Regions from separate parts of the Variovorax sp. J31P179 genome, predicted to be linked through region 2. Evidence: predicted binding sites of a transcription regulator. Region 2 holds the regulator's gene; each other region holds the start of a gene.
The links. Region 2 encodes sigma-54, which starts transcription at its own class of promoters, with help from an activator protein. Its sites were predicted from a motif close to TGGCANGNAANCTGCTTT; they were not measured.
Positions count from the first base shown of each region.

Region 1: the regulator sigma-54 is predicted to act here: its motif matches at 1,597-1,614, upstream of glnA (type I glutamate--ammonia ligase).
Region 3: the regulator sigma-54 is predicted to act here: its motif matches at 1,395-1,412, upstream of QTI17_RS08840 (transglutaminase family protein).
Region 4: the regulator sigma-54 is predicted to act here: its motif matches at 1,964-1,981, upstream of QTI17_RS19950 (TorF family putative porin).

Region 1 is NZ_JASZYL010000008.1:220,622-224,049, reverse strand. It holds gene glnA (type I glutamate--ammonia ligase) at 134-1,549, opposite strand; gene QTI17_RS22040 (competence/damage-inducible protein A) at 1,698-2,498, opposite strand; gene QTI17_RS22035 (EI24 domain-containing protein) at 2,495-3,367, opposite strand; gene QTI17_RS22030 (sterol desaturase family protein) at 3,407-3,428, opposite strand, start outside.
Region 2 is NZ_JASZYL010000004.1:428,748-432,175, forward strand. It holds gene lptB (LPS export ABC transporter ATP-binding protein) at 1-709, shown strand, start outside; gene QTI17_RS13075 (RNA polymerase factor sigma-54) at 723-2,318, shown strand; gene QTI17_RS13080 (phospholipase D family protein) at 2,384-3,428, shown strand, end outside.
Region 3 is NZ_JASZYL010000003.1:150,763-154,190, reverse strand. It holds gene QTI17_RS08845 (DNA internalization-related competence protein ComEC/Rec2) at 1-1,302, opposite strand, end outside; gene QTI17_RS08840 (transglutaminase family protein) at 1,468-3,428, shown strand, end outside.
Region 4 is NZ_JASZYL010000007.1:217,226-220,653, forward strand. It holds gene amt (ammonium transporter) at 1-628, opposite strand, end outside; gene glnK (P-II family nitrogen regulator) at 657-995, opposite strand; gene QTI17_RS19950 (TorF family putative porin) at 1,052-1,915, opposite strand; partial or broken gene QTI17_RS19955 (magnesium chelatase domain-containing protein) at 2,081-2,293, shown strand; gene QTI17_RS19960 (helix-turn-helix domain-containing protein) at 2,849-3,211, shown strand; gene QTI17_RS19965 (ImmA/IrrE family metallo-endopeptidase) at 3,208-3,428, shown strand, end outside.

The sequences.
Region 1 (3,428 bases), on a different contig from region 2:
GTGTAGTGCGCCGCAAGTCGGCATTTTCATGCAATTCGAAACAGATCCGACCCGGATGTTCCCGCCCAAACAAAAAGGACGGCCGCAGCCGTCCTTTTTTAACGCTCCGGCGCAAGCCCGAGCTGATCACGAATCACAAAGAATAATACATGTCGAACTCGACCGGATGCGTCGCCATGCGGAAGCGCGTCACTTCCTGCATCTTGAGGTCGATGTAGGCATCGATGTACGAATCGGTGAACACGCCGCCCTTGGTCAGGAAGGCACGGTCCTTGTCGAGGTACTCGAGCGCCTGGTCGAGGCTGTGGCAGACGGTCGGGATCAGCGCGTCTTCTTCCGGCGGCAGGTGGTACAGGTCCTTGCTGGCGGCTTCGCCCGGATGGATCTTGTTCTCGACGCCGTCGAGGCCGGCCATCAGCAGCGCCGCGAAGCCCAGGTACGGGTTCATCAGCGGGTCCGGGAAGCGGGCTTCGACGCGGCGGCCCTTCGGGTTCGCCACGAACGGGATGCGGATCGAGGCCGAGCGGTTCTTGGCCGAATAGGCCAGCTTGACCGGGGCTTCGAAGCCGGGCACCAGGCGCTTGTAGCTGTTGGTGCCGGGGTTCGTGATGGCGTTCAGCGCGCGGGCGTGCTTGATGATGCCGCCGATGTAGTGCAGCGCGAAGTCGCTCAGGCCGGCGTAGCCGTCGCCTGCGAACAGGTTCTTGCCGTCCTTCCAGACCGACTGGTGCACGTGCATGCCCGAGCCGTTGTCGCCGACGATCGGCTTCGGCATGAAGGTGGCGGTCTTGCCGTAGGCGTGGGCCACGTTGTGGATCACGTACTTCTGCAGCTGGACCCAGTCGGCGCGCTGGATCAGCGTGCTGAACTTGGTGCCGAGCTCCATCTGGCCGGCGTTGGCCACTTCATGGTGATGCACTTCGACCGGGATGCCCAGCGATTCGAGCACCAGGCACATCTCGGAGCGCATGTCCTGGAAGCTGTCGACCGGGGGCACCGGGAAGTAGCCGCCCTTGACCGCGGGACGGTGGCCGGTGTTGCCGTGCTCGAATTCCTTGCCGGTGTTCCAGGCGGCTTCTTCGGACTCGATCTTCACGAAGCAGCCGGACATGTCGTTCGACCAGCGCACGCCGTCGAAGACGAAGAATTCGGGTTCCGGTCCGAAGAAGGCGGTGTCGCCGAGGCCCGAGGCCTTCATGTAGGCTTCGGCGCGCTTGGCCAGCGAGCGCGGGTCGCGTTCGTAGGGCTTGCCATCCGACGGGTCGACCACGTCGCAGGTCAGGATCATCGTCGTTTCTTCGAAGAACGGATCGATGTTGGCCGTGTTCGGATCGGGCATGAGCTGCATGTCCGACGCTTCGATGCCCTTCCAACCGGCGATCGAGGAGCCATCGAATGCGTGGCCCGAAGTGAACTTGTCTTCATCGAACGCGGAAACGGGCACGGTCACGTGCTGCTCTTTGCCGCGGGTGTCGGTGAAGCGGAAATCGACGAACTTGACCTCGTTTTCCTTCACGAGTTTGAGTACGTCGGCGACGGTCTTGGCCATCAGGTTCTCCTTGGTATGGACAGGGGGTTGGAAGTACGGGAATTCAGGATGCAGTTTCTATGCCATTGTCACAGGGGCCGGGAGCGCCTCGGTGCCCCGGGGAACCCCCAAAACAAGGCAAGTTGTAACCAATATGGTGCGTCGTTTGTCAACGCACCATTTCGGGGCCAAGCCGTGCATCAAAGCCGTGCAGACCGGCCAGCAGCTGGCTGTAGGCGGCTTCGACCCGGCTCGCATCGCCCTTGACGCCGAGCTCGATGTGGCGTCCGTGCTGCGGGTGGTCGACGCTCGGCAGGCTGAACACCTTGATGCCGGGATGGTCGCGCTCGACCGCCTGCATGAGCGGCGTCAGGGTCGCCTCCATGGCGCCGTAGACGATCACCGATTTTTCGCCGGCGCGGCCGCGCGCGAACAGGCCGGCGTAGCGGCCGTCGAGCACCGATTCGATCATCGGCCAGGCCATCACCGGGAAGCCGGGCACGAAGTGGACGTCGCCGACGCTGAAGCCGGGGATCTTGTTGTAGGTGTTCGGAATGATCTTGGCGCCGAGCGGGAACACGCCCATGTTCAGGCGGTGGACGTTGTCCGGGCGGTCGGGCTCGTAGACCGTGCCCTGCTCGCGCGCCGTGTCCTGCATGCGCTCGCGGATCAGTGCCTCGGCTTCGGGATGCAGCGCCAGCGGCACGCCCAGAGCGGCCGCCGCGCACTGGCGCGTGTGGTCGTCGGGCGTGGCGCCGATGCCGCCGGTCGAGAACACGATGTCGCCCGACGCGAAGGCGCGGCCCAGCGCCGCCGTGATGCGCACCGGCACGTCGCCCACGTACTCCGCCCAGCCGAGCTCGAGCCCGCGCGCGGCGAGCAACTCGATCACCTTGGGCATGTGCTTGTCGACGCGCTTGCCCGACAGGATTTCGTCGCCGACGACGATCAGACCGAAAGAACGGCTCATGGGGCACTCCATTGGCTCGCGGCCGCGCTGGCATCCAGCACTTCGACCGCGGAAGAGGAAACGGCGGCCGCGGCACGCTGCGCCCGCAACTGGGCCAGCGCATCGAGGCAATAGTGGGCAAACCACAGCGCCGAGAAGGCGAACACCAGGGTATAGATCCAGATGGCCAGCGGCGCCAGCACGAAGAAGGCGGCGGCGAACAAGAGGCCTGAAGCCCAGACGATGCTGGGTGCCGCACCGAGGTAGCCGCACAGCACGCCGATGCCCAGCAGCGGCAGGCGGTGGGTGCGCAGCAGCGTGTCGCGCTCCTCGGGGCTGGCGTGCTCGGCCAGCGCGTCGAAGCTCATCACGCGGTAGGTCAGCCAGCCCCAGATCAACGGCGGAAGGATCAGCACCAGCGGCGGAATCAGCCACAGCGGCATCGACACCACCAGCGCCAGCAGCGCCAGCACCGTGAGGCCGATCGAACGGGCCATGCTGCCGAAGAAAGAGGCGCCCTTCTTCTGCTCCAGGCTGGCGAAGCGCCGCTCGGCCACCAGCCGGGTGAGCGCCGGCGCCATGATGCCGGCCACGATCAGCAGCGACACCACGACGATCAGCGGCGTGGCGGCGAAGACCACCACCAGCGGCGCCAGCGCGGCCGTGACGTCGCCGGAGAAGAAGCGGCCAATCCAGCCCCAGAAGCCGGCGAGCAGGGGCCAGGCATCGAGCGCCGAGCGGGTCCAGGCCACCGCGGCGTCCCAGTAGAAATAGCCGAGCACCGTCGCCAGCGCGATCATCAGGCCGAGCGGCAGCAGCGACAGCACGATCACCCGCGGGTGCAGGCAGTAGGCGACCGCGCGCCAGAAGGAATCGAGGAGAAGACGCATCGGGTGCCGAGGATAACGCCAGCGGGTGACCGCGGCGCCTCAATCCCTGCCGACCAGGCGC
Region 2 (3,428 bases):
CCGCACGGTCGTCAAGGACGTGTCGCTGGCGGTGCAGAAGGGCGAAGTGGTCGGACTGCTGGGCCCCAACGGCGCCGGCAAGACCACCTCGTTCTACATGATCGTCGGGCTGGTGCGGGCCGATGCCGGCGAGATTTCGATCGATGGCGAGCCGATCGCCCACATGCCGATCCATCGCCGCGCCCGCATGGGCCTGAGCTACCTGCCCCAGGAGGCCTCGATCTTCCGCAAGCTGACGGTCGAGGAAAACGTCCGCGCGGTGCTCGAGCTGCAGGCCGAGCCCGACGAACGCGGCCGGATGGTGCCGCTCGACAAGGCCCGCATCGAGGAGCGCCTGGGCGAGCTGCTGGCCGACCTCCGGGTCGACCACCTGCGCGATTCGTCGGCGCTGTCGCTGTCCGGCGGCGAGCGCCGCCGGGTCGAGATCGCCCGCGCCCTCGCGACCCAGCCGCGCTTCATCCTGCTGGACGAACCCTTCGCCGGCATCGACCCGATCGCGGTGATCGAGATCCAGCGGATCATCAGTTTCCTGAAGGAGCGCGGCATCGGCGTGCTCATCACCGACCACAACGTGCGTGAAACGCTGGGCATCTGCGATCACGCGTTCATCATCAGCGACGGGCATGTGCTGGCACAAGGCACGCCTTCGGAGATCGTCGACAACGCCGAGGTACGACGCGTGTACCTGGGCGAGCACTTCCGGATGTAGGAGCCCAATCTCGATGAAGCAGGGGCTTTCGCTTCGCGTCTCTCAGCACCTGGCGCTCACGCCGCAGCTGCAGCAGTCGATCCGGCTGCTGCAGCTCTCCACGCTCGAGTTGAGCCAGGAGGTCGAGCAGATGCTCGACGACAACCCGTTCCTCGAACGCACGGCCGAGGAAGCCGCGCGCGAGGAATTCGGCCTCGAGAGCGCCGATACGCCGGTGCGCGACGAAGATCGCCAGGCCGAATTCAACGGCGATGGCGACGGCGACTTCACGCCCGGCCCCTCGGCGCCCGCCGCCGAGGTCGCGGTGTCCGCCGAGGTTGCCGAGCCCGCCACCCTGGACGCGGTCGACGGCGAGCCCGACTGGGAGGGTGACGGCACGGTCGACATGGCGCCCGACGACAGCGAGTGGGGCAGCGATGCGCCCGCGCGCACCAACAACCTGGGCGACGACGAGCGCACCGATGCCACCGAATTGGCGCGCAGCCAGGAGTCGCTGCAGTCCTTCCTGCACCGCCAGGCGCTGGGCCTGCGGCTCAGCGAGACCGACCGTGCGGCGCTGCGCTTCCTGATCGAATCGCTCAACGACGACGGCTACCTCGAGGATTCGCTGCCGGCGCTGGCCTCGGGCCTGGCCGGCGACGACAACGACCAGTTCGACGACCTGGTGCATCACTTCCAGGTCGCGCTCGGCCTGCTGCAGAGCCTGGAGCCGGCCGGTGTCGGCGCGCGCAATCTGGGCGAGTGCCTGACGATCCAGCTGCGCGCCCTGGCGCAGCCCGACGAGGACGCCGACGAGGCGCAGGTGCGCATGACCGCGATCGCGATCTGCAAGCAGCCGATGGAGCTGCTCGCGCGGCGCGACTTCAAGCGGCTGGCGACGCTCACGCGCAGCAACGAGGAAGAGGTCCGCGCGGCGCTGCAGCTGATCGCGCGGCTCGAGCCCAAGCCGGGCCGCCGCTTCGTCGACGTCGAGCGCAATGTGGTGATACCCGACGTGATCGTGACGCGCATCGGCAACGGCACCCACACCAGGTTCCGCGTCATGCTCAACCCCGAGGTCATGCCGCGGCTGCGGGTGCACGACATCTACGCCGGCGCGCTCAAGCAGCACAAGGGCGAAGGCAGCCAGGCGCTGTCGCAGCGGCTGCAGGAGGCGCGCTGGTTCATCAAGAACATCCAGCAGCGCTTCGACACCATCCTGCGGGTGTCGAACGCGATCGTCGAGCGGCAGAAGAGCTTCTTCGTGCACGGCGAGCTCGCGATGCGGCCGCTGGTGCTGCGCGAGATCGCCGACGAGCTCGGCCTGCACGAATCCACCATCAGCCGCGTGACCACCGCCAAGTACATGGCGACGCCCTACGGCACGGTCGAGCTCAAGTACTTCTTCGGCTCGGCGCTCGGCACCGAGACCGGGGGCAACGCCTCCAGCACCGCGGTACGGGCGCTGATCAAGCAGTTCGTGAGCGCCGAAGACCTGAAGAAGCCGCTGTCGGACAGCCAGATCTCAGAGATGCTCAAGGAGCAGGGGATCGAATGCGCGCGCCGCACGGTGGCGAAGTACCGCGAGGCCCTGCGCATCGCGCCGGCCAATCTGCGCAAGGCCCTCTAGGGATGCTTCACCGCCCGGGCCTGCTGGCGCGCTGGTGGCGGCTCGGCCTGGCGCTGGTGGCGACGATGCTGCTGGCCAGCGGCTGCGCGATGCTGCCGGCCGACTTCGAGCGCCAGCCCTCGAGCGCGATCGCGGCCTCCGCGGAGACCACGCTGGGCCGGATCGCCAAGGCCTCCTCGCCCGACCCGGACCTGAGCGGTTTCCGACTCATGCCCGGCGGCGATTTCGCCCTCGACACCCGCTTGCAGCTCGCGCGCCGCGCCGAGCGCACGCTCGACGTCCAGTACTACCAGATCGAGAACGACGAGACCGGCCGCTACTTCCTGCGCGCCCTGCGCGACGCGGCGCTGCGCGGCGTGCGCGTGCGGCTGCTGATGGACGACCTCTACACCTCCGGAGAGGACGAACTGCTGCTCGCGCTGGCCGCGACGCCGAACCTCGAGCTGCGGCTGTTCAACCCGTTTCCGGCCGGCCGCGGCAGCATGCTGCAGCGCTTCTCCAGCTCGCTGTTCGACTTCGATCGGGTGAACCGGCGGATGCACAACAAGCTCTTCATCGCCGACGGCGCGATGGCGGTGGCGGGCGGCCGCAACATCGGGAACCAGTACTTCACGCAGACCGCCGGCGCGAACTTCCTGGATATCGACACCTTCGTTGCCGGCGCCCTCGTGAAGCGCCTCGGCAGCCTGTTCGACCTGTTCTGGAACAGCCCCTACGTGCGGCCGATCGGGACCGTGATCGGCTCCCCGCTGCCGCCGGCGGAACTGCAGCAGCGCTTCGATCAGGCCACGGGCCCCGCCACGACGCCGGCGCCGCGCCCACCGGCACCCAACGACGTGCTGGGCTACGCGCCGCTCGGGCCGGAGCTGAAGGACGGCGCCCGGCTCGACCTGATCTGGACCTTGGCCGAGGCCTATGCCGACGCCCCCGACCGGGTCGTCGGCAAGACCGCGTCGTACGGCGGCGTGCCGCTGCTCGATGTCGACAGCGTGCGCTACAACGTGATCGAGCAGATGCGGCGCTCGCGCTCCGAAGTCACGCTGGTGTCGCCCTACCTGATCCCGGGCAAGGCCGGTCTCGAGGTCATGCGCGAGATCCGCGGGCGCGGGG
Region 3 (3,428 bases), on a different contig from region 2:
GACCGAGACCTGCTGGAACAGCAGCAATGTGAGCGGCGTCAGCGCCAGCGTCACGACCCACTGCTCGCGCAGCAGGCGCAGCAGGCGGGCACCGATGCCCGACGGCGCGTCGCCGGGCGCCGCGGCGTCGGCCGCGAACAGCACGCCGACGGCGACGAAGCTGAGCCAGAAGCCGGCCTGCATCAGGGCCCAGGGGTCGGCCGCGACCACCACCGCGCAGGCCAGCAGCCAGACGAAGGGCCAGGGCCAGCGCCGGCCGGTGAGACGCAGGACCCCGATGGCCGCGAGCATCAGCACCGTGCGCTGCGAAGGCACGCCCCAGCCGCTGAACACCGCGTAGAGGGTGGCGAGCAGCACGCCGCCGATCAGGGCGGCATGCGGCGCCGGCCAGCGCAGCATCAGGCGGGTGCTGCGGCGCCACAGCACGCCGACGCCCAGCGTGGCGAGCCAGGCGAACATCGTGATGTGGAGCCCCGAGATCGACACCAGGTGGGCCACGCCGGTGGCGCGGAAGACGTCCCAGTCGCTGCGCTCGATGGCGTTCTGGTCGCCGGTGACCAGCGCCGCGATCACGCCGGCATGGCGTGGCTCGTCGACCTGCTCGAAGATGGCGTCGCGCACCGCCTCGCGCAGGCGCTCCACGGGATGGCGCCAGGTCGAAGCCAGCCGTTCGGGCTGCGGATCGCGGGCGCCGTTGCGCACCTGGCCGCTGGCCTGCTCGCCCCGTTCCCACATCCACAGCTCGCGATCGAAGCCGTGGGGGTTCAAGCTGCCGTGCGGCGCCCTGAGCCGAACCGCCAGGCGCCAGCGCTCGCCCGCCCGGACCGATGCGGCCAGGGCCGCGGGCGGTGCCGCGTCGGTTTCGGACCGGCCCCACAGGCCACCGCCCTGCGCGTACCAGGCGAGCGAAATCCGCGCCGGCACGCGCGGCGGTTCTTCGCCGTCCATCGATCCGGCGACCCAGCGCGCCGACGCCACCTCGAAGGTGAACCGCGTCACGCCCGCGCCATGCTGGGGCATGCCCGCGACCCGCCCCTCGACCCACAGGTCGCGACCCTCGACCGCCGCAGGCAGGGCACCAGCGGCGTACGCCACCGCGCGCCAGCCCGCCAAGCCGCCCCCCGCCATCGCACCGACCCACAGGGCCACCGACAGTTGCAGGCCGGCCGGCAGCCCCCAGCGCATCGCACGCAGCGCGAACCAGCCGGCCACCCCGACGCCGAGCAGCCCGGCATAGACCGCGCCATGCCACAACGCGCCCTGCTGCAGCTGCAGCGCAGCGCCCAGCACCGACCCCGCCATCGCGGCGAAGGCGGCCAGGGCGTGCCGCTCCCGGCCGGCCCTCACGACCCGACTCCAGACTTCATGTGCAATTCACTCCCTGCGCACTTCTTTGGCGCGCAAATTGCTTTGTGTGTCGGCTAGTATGCGTCTCACTCCGAGGCACCCTCGACGCACCGAGAAACAATGTCCATCCACGCCGCACTCCACCACGTCACCCACTACAAGTACGACCGTCCGGTGCAACTCGGCCCCCAGGTGGTCCGGCTGCGTCCGGCGCCCCATTGCCGCAGCAACGTCATCTCGTATTCGCTGCAGGTCGAGCCCGCCGAGCATTTCGTCAACTGGCAGCAGGACCCGTTCGCGAACTACCAGGCGCGGCTGGTGTTTCCCGAGAAGACGCGCGAGTTCAAGGTCACGGTCGACCTCGTGGTGGAGATGGCGGTCTACAACCCCTTCGACTTCTTCCTCGAGCCACAGGCCGAGAACTTCCCTTTCAAGTACACCGAGTCGCAGGCCCAGGAACTCGCGCCCTACCTGGTGGCCGACGAGGCGACGCCGCTGGTCAAGGCCTACCTCGAGAAGATCGACCGCAAGGAACAGCGCACCATCGACTTCCTGGTCGGCCTCAACCAGCAGGTGCAGCAGGACGTCAACTACCTGATCCGCATGGAGCCCGGTGTGCAGACGCCGGAAGAAACGCTCGCCAACGCCTCGGGCTCCTGCCGCGACTCGGGCTGGCTGCTGGTCCAGCTGCTGCGCCACTGCGGGCTGGCTGCGCGCTTCGTGTCGGGCTACCTGATCCAGCTCACGCCCGACGTCAAGGCGCTCGACGGCCCGAGCGGCACCGAGGTCGACTTCACCGACCTGCACGCCTGGTGCGAGGTCTACCTGCCGGGCGCCGGCTGGATCGGGCTCGACGCCACCTCCGGCCTGCTGGCCGGCGAAGGCCACATCCCCCTGGCCTGCACGCCGACGCCCTCGAGCGCCGCGCCGATCGAAGGCGTGGTCGACGATGCCGAGGTCGAGTTCGGCCACGAGATGAAGGTCACGCGCATCTACGAGTCGCCGCGCGTCACCAAGCCCTACACCGACGAGCAATGGACCGAGATCGTGGCCCTGGGCGATGCGGTCGACAAGCGCCTGAAAGCCGGCGACGTGCGGCTCACGATGGGCGGCGAGCCGACCTACGTCGCCACCAGCGACCGCGATGCGCCCGAATGGAACACCGATGCGCTGGGCCCGACCAAGCGCGGCTATGCCACCGAACTGGTGCACAAGCTGCGGGCCGAATACGGCCAGGGCGGCTTCCTGCACTTCGGCCAGGGCAAGTGGTACCCGGGCGAGCAGCTGCCGCGCTGGGCGCTGTCGATCTACTGGCGGGCCGACGGCCAGACGCTCTGGCACAACCCCGAGCTGTTCGCCGACGAGCGCCATCCCACGCACTACACCAGCGAGGACGCGCGCCGCTTCACCACCGTGCTGGCGCATCGCCTGGGCCTCACCGAGCGCTACATCCAGCCCGGCTATGAGGACGTCTATTACTACCTCTGGCGCGAACGCCGGCTGCCGGTCAACGTCGATCCCTTCGACTCCAAGCTCGACGACGAGATGGAGCGTGTCCGCTTGCGACGGGTGTTCACGCAGAAGCTCGATGCGGTGATCGGCTACATGCTGCCGATCGAGGCCGGCAACGCCGACAGCGATGCGCCGGCGCTGGCCGGCCCGGGCTGGAAGACCGGCCCCTGGTTCCTGCGCGACGACCGCATGTACCTGATCCCCGGCGACTCGCCGATGGGCTACCGGCTGCCGCTCGACTCCCAGCCCTGGATCCGCAAGGGCGACTACCCCTACCTGGTCGAACGCGACCCGACCGCGCCGCTCGGCAGCCTGCCCAGTGCCGCCGACTACCGCGCCCGCTACAGCGCCCTCGCGCCGAGCGGCGCGAGCGGCGACCGAGGCGCCGTGCCCTATGCCTTCGGCGCGCCCGAAGCCACGCCGGCGGCGCTGCGCATGCAGTCGCCGGGCGACGGCCCGGACCGCTCGACGGACGACACCATCGACCCGACCACGCCGCGCCAGCCGCGGCGCGGCGAGTCGGCGCACTGGATCACCCGCAGCGCGCTCTGCGTCGAGGTGCGCGACCC
Region 4 (3,428 bases), on a different contig from region 2:
TGAACAGCAGCACGGCCGAGAACTTGATGCGCTCGGCGAAGGCGCCGACGATCAGGCAGCAGGTGATGCCGGCGAAGGTGGCCTGGAAGGCGGCGAACAGCAGCTCGGGGATGTAGACGCCCTTGCTGAAGGTCGCGCCGGGTGCGAACACGCCGGTGGCCGGATCGAAGATGCCCTTCATGAAGAGCCGGTCGAAGCCGCCTATGAAGGCGTTGCCTTCGGTGAAAGCGAGGCTGTAGCCGTAGATCATCCACAGCACCACGATCATCGAGAACGTGACCATGACCTGCATCAGCACCGACAGCATGTTCTTGCTGCGGACCAGGCCGCCGTAGAACAGCGCCAGGCCGGGCACGGTCATCATGATCACGAGCAGGGTCGAGACCATCATCCAGGCGGTGTCGCCCTTGTTGAACGACGGCGCCGGCGCGGCGGCGGCGGGTGCCGCGGCTGCATCGGCGGCCGGTGCTGCCGCGGCCGGCGCAGCGGCGGCCGGTGCAGCCGGTGCGGCCGCCGCGGGCGCGGACGCTTCAGCCGCGGGTGCCGCTGCCGGCGCCTGGGCGAAGCCGGACGTGCCGGCGCCGAGCAGGCTCAGGCCCAGCGCGAGTGAGACAAGGAATTTTTTCATTTCGGTTTGTTCTTTCGTGCCTTGCGTGTCAGAGGGCTTCGCGGCCCGTTTCACCGGTGCGGATGCGCACGACCTGCTCCAGGTCGTAGACGAAGACCTTGCCATCGCCGATCTTGCCGGTGCGCGCCGCGCTCTCGACCGCCTCGATCACGCGCTCCACCAGTTCGTCGGCCACGGCCGCTTCGATCTTGACCTTCGGCAGGAAGTCGACGACGTACTCGGCGCCGCGATAGAGCTCGGTGTGGCCCTTCTGGCGTCCGAAGCCCTTGACCTCGGTGACCGTGATGCCCTGCACGCCGATGGCGGACAGCGCCTCGCGCACTTCGTCGAGCTTGAAGGGTTTGATGATGGCTGTGACCAGCTTCATGATGTTTCTCCTGCGGATGAAAGGGACGGCGCAGCCCCGGGCCACGCCTTCTATGACTAGAGCGTCTTGGTCAACGTGACGATGAAACGCGTCACATTCGGCGAGAAGGTGGTCTGGCCGATCGGTCCGAAGACCGTGCCCGTGGGGATGCCCGGCGAGGCGACCAGGTTGAAGGCGCTTTGGTTGTTGCCCCCCTGCACGGAGCCGGCCAGGGCCAGGCCGCTGCCGAAGTCGTAGGACACGCCCACGTTGTAGTCCAGGTAGTCCTTGTAGCCCAGGCTCTTGATGTCGCTGGTGAAGAAGGTGTAGCCGATGGCCGTCTTGAAGGTCAGCTTAGGCATGATCTCCTTCGTGTAGGCCAGGTTCAGGTAGCCGGTGTTCTGGCCGTCCAGGTTCGAGCCACGCTGGTTGCCGGCGTAGTTGAAGTAGTCGTTGGAGACGGTCCAGGAGTACTTGGCAGTGAAGGCGCCGAACCTCTCGTCGGACCAGGTGCCCGCGCCGTAGATCTCGGTGGTATTGCCCGCGGTATTGCCGGGGTAGTAGTACTGATAGACGCCGACGTCCCAGTCGATCGGGCCGCCCTTGAATTTGTAGCCGCCGTAGAAGTCCATCTCGACCGAGTTGCCGGGCAGCCAGTTGACGCTGGAGTTCCAGTTGCCGACATAGAAGCCGCTGTCCCCGAAGGCATAGTCGATGCCGCCCTGGATGGCGGGCTTGAACCAGCTGGTCTTGGCAAGGCCGTTGTTGCCGATGACGTCCTGGTCCTGGCCACGGAACTTGTAGTTGGTCGTCAGCGCGACGTTGCCCGTGAGATTCGGCGCCGGTGCGGCAGCCGCGTCGGCCGCAGCCTGCGCGCTGGCGAGCATCGGCAGGGCGGCGAGCGCGCCCAAAGCCAGGATCTGGACGGATTTACGGTGCATCATCGAGCGGACTCCTCGTGTTTTGAAAAGTGGTTAGGAATCCTTCTCAAAGCAGGGAGCGTGCCAAAGCGCATCCTCCCGAGGAGGCAGGGTTCGGCGCCCGATGCACTTGGTCACAATCAAGAACAAGAGATGGCACGCACCATCTTGGTGAAAGGGAGCGAAATGAGTCTGTGTTTGGTGCAGAGCCGCGCTTTGCTGGGCCTCGAAGCGGCCGAAGTCACGGTCGAGGTGCATCTGGCGAACGGATTGCCCAGTTTCACGCTGGTCGGGCTGGTCGACGTCGAGGTCAAGGAAGCCCGCGAGCGGGTCCGGTGCGCGATCCAGAATTCCGGGCTCGACTTCCCGACCAACAAGCGCATCCTATGTAGTCAAGCTCTTTCTCTTGCCATTTGAGCAGGGTAGAAGCTGGAACGGTTAGTGACCCCCTACTTATCTGTGGATAACTAAATTTGGGTCAGCGATTGTGGATAACTTGCGTCAATAGGTCGCCCCGGCGGGGACACCCTCGGAAGCCCGCCCCAAGAGGGGGGTGGCTGCACCTCAAAAGCGCGGGATCGCATTCCCAGCCCGAAAACGCCAATGGAATCGGGCTTGATGTCGAGTGCGACGTGCCAAAGACCGGGGACGACGCCTCGATCGCAGTGCGACGTTAAGCCCACATCCCGGAGAACATTTGAGCGAACGGCACGCCGCGGTGCCACGGCGACCACGGAGTGGGGCGCGGGGCAGATCTCGGGCATTTTTCAGCCGACCCAATGTGAGGGATGCTGGAGATCCTGGGAGCCCGCCCAGGAAGGTTCGCAGGGCACCTTGCTCAAAATCAGGCAGCAGCAGTGGCTTCTTGCATGTTTGTTTACCTTTATGGTTAAATAGCGTTACTAGAAATAGAAACATCACCCTCGGCAACTGCAACTTACTAGGAGCTAGAACATGGCACTCACAGATTTTGGAAAGGCGATTCGCAAGGCGCGAATCGACACGGGCGAAACCCTCGGCTCAATGGCTGAAGCCCTAGGCGTGACTGCTGCATTCCTCAGCGGCATCGAGACCGGTAGGAAGAAGGTGCCGGCTGACCTGGTTGGCCGGGTCCGCTCGTATTTCGCAAACCGAAGCGTGCACTTGGGCAACCTCGAGCAACTTGCAGCTGTAGCGAACAAGACTGTCCCGATCGACGGGCTCTCGCCGCAGCACCAGATGCTTGTTGCCGGATTTGCGCGCTCTTCGATGGACGCAGAGACGCTCGAGAAGATGGCCGCGCTGTTGTCGGCTTCCGAAGGAGTAAAGAAAAAATGACCCCTACCTCGGAGCCATATCAACTGCGCGGCCACATCGTCCCGCCGCGACGTGTGGTCGACATTCGTGACGCGGCTGAGGGGGTACGCAGCTTCCTCAAACTGCCCGACGGAAAGGTCGATCTCGAGCCTTTTCTCGAGTCGCTCTCCCAGTACGGGCTCACCGTCGACGTTGTAGAAGACGATGACTTCACGTTGATGATGGCGGGCGTCGAGGC